DNA from 2 places in the Paenibacillus sp. SSG-1 genome. Region 2 is predicted to be linked to the other one. Evidence: predicted binding sites of a transcription regulator. Region 2 holds the regulator's gene; the other holds the start of a gene.
What was found. The regulator LexA, encoded in region 2, represses DNA repair genes until DNA is damaged. The targets are predictions, from matches to a motif close to CGAACATATGTTCG.
Positions count from the first base shown of each region.

Region 1: the regulator LexA is predicted to act here: its motif matches at 1,283-1,296, upstream of BCV73_RS07700 (YolD-like family protein).

Region 1 covers NZ_MBRK01000001.1:1,634,305-1,637,414, reverse strand. The annotation lists gene BCV73_RS07710 (polysaccharide deacetylase family protein) at 1-557, shown strand, start outside; gene BCV73_RS07705 (HD domain-containing protein) at 565-1,233, opposite strand; gene BCV73_RS07700 (YolD-like family protein) at 1,341-1,601, shown strand; gene BCV73_RS07695 (YfiT family bacillithiol transferase) at 1,723-2,250, shown strand; gene BCV73_RS07690 (YhgE/Pip domain-containing protein) at 2,333-3,110, shown strand, end outside.
Region 2 covers NZ_MBRK01000001.1:3,526,334-3,529,443, forward strand. The annotation lists gene BCV73_RS16230 (hypothetical protein) at 1-296, opposite strand, end outside; gene BCV73_RS16235 (DUF896 domain-containing protein) at 534-716, opposite strand; gene BCV73_RS16240 (LysM peptidoglycan-binding domain-containing protein) at 818-1,114, opposite strand; gene lexA (transcriptional repressor LexA) at 1,438-2,064, shown strand; gene BCV73_RS16250 (response regulator transcription factor) at 2,160-3,110, opposite strand, start outside.

The DNA of each region.
Region 1 (3,110 bases), 1.9 Mb from region 2:
CGGATCCTGAGGATACGCCGCAGATTCTCGACCTGCTGAAGCAGTATCACGCAAAGGCAACGTTTTTTGTCGTCGGCAAACAGGTTCAGGAGCACCCGGAGCTGGCCAAGCGGCAGGTGGCCGAAGGCCATGAGCTTGCCAACCACACCTTCGACCATATGTATTTTAACCGCCGAAGCTCACCGGAGGTCATCGTGCGGGAGCTGCGGGAAACCCAGGAAGCCATATACCAGGTTACCGGTAAAAAAACCTACCTGTTTCGCCCTCCCGGAGGATATTATAACGACCGTATGATCCAAATTTGCAAGAAGGAGGGTTATCTCGTCGTTATGTGGTCCTGGCATCAGGACACCTGGGACTGGAACCGGCCGGGCGTCGCCAAGATCGTGAACAAGGTGCTGAACAACGCGCGCAACGGCGACATCGTCCTGATGCACGACCACGTGGAGGGCAAGTCCCAAACGGTCGACGCGTTAAAACAAATCCTGCCTGAACTGCAGAAGCGCGGATATCGCTTCGTTACCGTATCGGAGCTGGTAGAGTACAACATTCCTTGAGGGGCGTTTAAACGCGCCCCTTTTTTGGCGCTTCCTCCCCGGGCCATTCACGTTGGAATTGCGCAAGAAACTGCTCCATAAATGCATGGCGGGCAGCAGCCTCCCGCTGGGCCGCCGGCGTATTCATCAGATCTTTCAGCTTCAGCAGCTTCTCGTAAAAATGGTTCACCGTCGTCCCCTGCCGGCTGCGGTACTCCTCCTGGGTCATATTATTCCGCGGCGGCTCGGCGGGGTCATACATGAGTCTTCCCCTTGATCCGCCAAAGGCAAACGTGCGGGCAATACCGATCGCTCCGATGGCGTCCAGACGATCTGCGTCCTGCACGACCCGCCCCTCCAAAGTCGACATAGGCCTGCCGCCTCCGCCGCCATAAGACATGGTCCCGATGATCTCCAGCACATGATCCACGAGCGCTGCATCCGCCCCATGTTCCGTGAGCCAAGAGGAAATAGCTGCCATGCCCTCCTCTTTCGAAGCTACGATTTTCTCGTCGGCCAGGTCATGAAAAAGGGCCGCCAGCTCGCAGACGACCGGGTCGGCACCTTCCTGCTCCGCCAGCCTCTTCGCCCACTCCGCCACCCGGTAAATATGCCACCAGTCGTGGCCGGACGGCTCAGACTTTAAACGATCCTTCACGTATTCCCTTGCTTCCATAATCATTCGGTCGGTCTCCATATGCTTTCCTCCAAACAGCTTTATTTTTCTGAACAATCGCGGTTGAATCCGAACATATATTCGCCTATAATACAATGCATAGCTCTTTTAATAAATGAGGTGAAATGATGATTAACCGAACCTGTGAACCGTCGGCGAGTTTCAATTCTACCATGAAAGAGGCTGCTTGGACACAGACCAGCCGCTTGCTGGAGGAATCCCTCCGCCGTCACCTGAAAGTAACCCTGCACCTTGCCGGTGCCGGACCCGAACAAGAAATCCGGGGCTTCGTCACCGTGATTAACACCTATCTGGAAGAGATCAAGTTTAGAGCTGAAGACGAATGGCTGTGGATCAAATTCAGCGAGATCATTTCCGCGCATACATAAAGCCGGCTTGAAGGAACGTAAGGAACCCTTAGCGAAAAGGTTACAAGGGAAACCGCTTATATCATATTGGAATGCAATGGTTTCCCGTACACATATTACTGAGCAAACGGAGGAGTTAGCTATGACCGATGATTTGAAATATCCTATCGGACTTTGCGTAACGAAAAAAGAACTGACTGGAGATGAGCGTACAGCATTAATCGGCGAAATCCGCAGCCTGCCTTCGAAACTGCGGCAAGCCGTCAGCGGATGGTCCAAAGAACAGCTGGACACGCCTTATCGGCCGGGCGGCTGGACCGTCCGTCAAGTCGTGCACCATGTCGGAGACAGCCACATGAACAGCCTGATTCGGCTTAAACTTGCTTTAACCGAGGATAATCCGGTGATAAAACCTTATGAGGAGCAATTATGGGCTGAACTTGCGGATTCCGCGCTGCCTGATCCGGAGATTTCCCTGAATCTGCTGGAGGCGCTGCATGAACGGTTTGTGCTTGTTCTGGAAAGCTTGAACAGCGACCAGTGGCTCAGAACATACAACCATCCGGCAAACGGAGAAACCAATTTGAACGAGCATCTATGCACGTATGCTTGGCATGGCAACCACCATCTTGCGCACATCACGACCCTCAAAGAACGGATGGGCTGGTAAGGCGGGATTCAGGTTCTTCGGTATGACGCCCTTCCTCAAATGAAATACTAACCAAAATGGTATGATTGAGGCAGGTGTTCTCATGAGTAAAATCTTGTCCATCTACGGCAGAGATGTGAAAAACATTGTCACGAACTGGGCCGCGCTCGTCATCATCGCCGGTCTTGTTATGCTTCCTTCCCTGTACGCCTGGTTCAACATCAAGGCATCCTGGGATCCCTACGGCAATACCGGTGATATTGCGATTGCCGTCGCGAACAACGACAAAGGGACGACGATGAAGGGACAGTCGCTGAATCTCGGCAAGGAGGTCGTCGCCTCGCTGAAGGACAATCATAAGCTGGGCTGGAGGTTCGTCTCCGAGGCGGACGCCATGAGAGGCGTTCGGCACGGGGATTACTATGCGAGCATCATCATCCCGGACAATTTTTCGGCCTCGATTGCCACGGTGCTGTCGGACAACCCGACCCACGCCGAAATTTTGTATTATGTGAACGAAAAGATCAATGCGGTATCCCCGAAGATTACATCTTCCGGAGCCAGCGGCATCATCCAGGAAGTCAGCAAAAATTTCGTCAAAACCGCCAACGGCACGATTTTTAAAATTTTCAACGAGCTTGGCATCGAGCTGCAAAATCAGCTGCCGACCATTGAGAAGGTCCGTTCGCTGGTGTTTGAGCTAGAGAAAAATTTCCCGGAAATCAACCAAGCCGTAAACACGGCGGCGCAGGACATCCATACGACCAACGAGCTGGTATCCAAAGCTCAAGGGGCGCTGCCCATAGTGACCGACCTGGCCAAGAACGGGCAGCAGTTGGCGGCTGGTCTGGGCGATTTTATGGGCAAGGCTTCCACGGCTG
Region 2 (3,110 bases):
TCCACACGCAGGAAAGGCCTGCGCAAAAAGATCATCAAGCCCAGGAACACGTACATGGCCATAATGATCCAGGTCATGCCGCTGTTTCCCGCCGTACCCTCCTGTCCGAGCATTCCGAGCAGGAAGTAAACCGCGGCCAGAGCGACCATCGTAATCGGAAGTACATAGTTTCTTCCTTTATAAATGTCAGCCGATGGACCTCCCGTGCTATAGATGGATGGCTTTCCCTCTTTCTTTCTCTGCTTGTTCAGCTGCGCTGAATTTTTTCTTACCTGTCTTTCCCATGAACGGGCCATTCACGAACCTCCTCAAAATGCTTTCGGCTATATCGTTATTTACTTCCTCATATATAACGGCCCAATACTGCTTACAGCAATTATTCCTGTAGTTTCACATTCTATATAATAGAAAGCAAATGAAGGAAAACTTGGTGCGCTTACATAGAAGCATTCTGTTCTCGGTAGTGAGCCATACAAAACCTTGAGTCAGTCTATACCATAATCGAATGTATGAGTCTAATCCAGCAGCGGGTGTTATTTCTTCTCTTCATCCACCCATTCAATCGAGTCCAGCTGCTGTCTGAAATTTCTGCGGACATTCTGAAGGTATCTCTCACGAAGCTTGGCCCGTTCTTCGATTTCCTCTTCGGTTAAACCGGATTCCTTTTGCTTGCGCGCAAGCTCATTAATTCTCTCTACAACGCTGTCGATATCCATACAATTACTCCTCCAATATTCAAGTCATACCTAACTTTGCCATGATAAAAAGAGCTTGTCAAGGTTCACACCTTTCCAAGCTCTTGATCATTTATCTTCTATTAATATTGGGGGAGTGCCAATACTTCTCCGGCTTGAATTTCGCTGCTGGTTAAATCGTTATACTTCTTCACCGCCATAATGTATGCGCGGATATCCATGTCTTCCGGCTTATGGGCAGAAGCGATTCCCCACAGCGTATCGCCTTGCTGAACGATGACATTTTTCTCTAACCGAACATCATCCGAGGTTCCCGCGAATACGCGAACGACACCTGTGCATCCCACCAAAATAATCAGGGCCGCCAGGATCAGTTTGATCAAGGCAGGGCCTGGCACGATGGACTGGACTTTCTTCAACCAAGGAGATGCTATAGCTTCATTGATGGATGGGTTAACGGATGGGTTATTATAAATACTTTGGTATGTAGTGTGTTTCAGCATAAATATTACGCCTCCAAACGTTTGTTCTTGTTTTATGAGAACAATATAACACGAACATTTGTTTTGTTCAATACTTTTTTCGAACAATTGTTCCTATGTTTTTAGAGGCGGGCTTCCTTCATTCAGAAGCCGCGAAAATCCCGCTCTATCAAAGCAAAATCATTTAGAACTTATGTTTGTACGAACGGCAGTTCTATGTTATAATTTTACCAAACGTTACTAAATGGGGTTGATGGGGAATGTCAAAGATATCTAGCCGGCAGCAAGCGATATTGGAATTTATCAGAAATGAAGTCCGCGCCAAGGGTTATCCTCCGTCCGTCCGAGAGATCGGTGAGGCGGTAGGGTTGGCTTCCAGCTCGACCGTACACGGCCATTTGGACCGACTGGAGAAGAAAGGCTTGATCCGCAGAGACCCTACGAAGCCTCGTGCCATCGAACTGTTGGGACAAGAAGAATCCGAGAGCAGCAATCTGTTCACGCATACGATCGCCAGAGTTCCCGTAGTAGGCAAGGTCACAGCTGGGGTGCCGATCACGGCAACGGAGAACATTGAAGATTACTTCCCTCTGCCGCAGCACTATGTTGGAGATGAGAAAGTATTTATGCTTTCCGTCGTTGGGGACAGTATGATCGAGGCGGGCATTCATAACGGTGACTACGTCATCGTGAGACAGCAGCAGACAGCCGATAACGGGGACATCGTCGTTGCCATGACGGATGAGGATGAAGCAACCGTGAAGACGTTTTACAAGGAGAAGGACCATATCCGGCTTCAACCGGAGAACCCGGCTTACGAACCTTTGCGTCTGAACCATGTCACCATTCTGGGCAAAGTCGTCGGGCTGTTCCGCGATATTCACTAGCAGATGATGCTGGACAAGCAGCAATAGAGCCCTTGCTCTTCCTTACTCAGGAAGGTCAAGGGCTCTTTTCGGCGTTGGGATCAAGGCAGGATGATTCAGGTGGGACACACCTCACGGGAATCCGCCGTTTGCTCCAGACGGTACTCCGTCGGGGTTTTTCCCGTTTTTTTGCGAAATACCTGGGTAAAATGCTTGACGTCCACATATCCGACTTTGTCCGAAATGTCGGCCAGCTTCAAATGCGTTTGCAGCAGCAGCTTGGAGGCTTGTTCGATCCGCAGATTGGTGATGTATTCCTTGAAGCCGCTTCCCGTCTTCTGCTTAAACAGCTGGCTGAAATAGACCGGATTCAGGAACACGACCGAAGCTACCTTTTCCAGGGACAGATCCGTATGATAGTGCGCTTTGATGTACTGCACCGCAACCTCGATCGCTCGGTTACCGCCCGGGTTGTTGTATTCGTACTCCAGCGATGCCGATTCCTGGCGCATCCGCCGCACTTCCTCCGGCACCCGGTGAATGTCTGTGATAAGTCCCGTCGACTGAATCTGGAAAGGCACCTTGACGCATCGTTTCAAGTTAGCGCGCAGCTCATCCGTCAGACGTTTCATGCCTCCCTCTTCCCCCAGCGAGACGAGGCCGATCAGGCTCGTTTCGTCCATGCTTGTCACAAATCCGCAGCCGTGCGCTTCAATCAGCTCACCAAGCACATTTTCAATAATAAAATGCTCCAGATGCACCGGCGCGTCGCTCTCCATCTTAACCATTACCAGTTGGAATGCGGGGTAGCTCTCAATTATAGACGCGACGTCAAGGCGCCCGGTATCGAGTCCGCTCGCCCAGCGCTGAAACACAGCCTCACGCAAATACTTCAGGTTAGACTTCAGCAGCTCCGCCTCGCGCACGATTTCATTCTCCCGGTCCATCTCCTGAGCAAGTCCGGAAATCATGGAGAGCAGCAGCTCTTTCCCGATCGGCTTGAGCATATAGTCCTTAGCCCCAAGCTTGACGGCTTCCTGGGCGTAGGAAAACTCGGAATAAGCCGA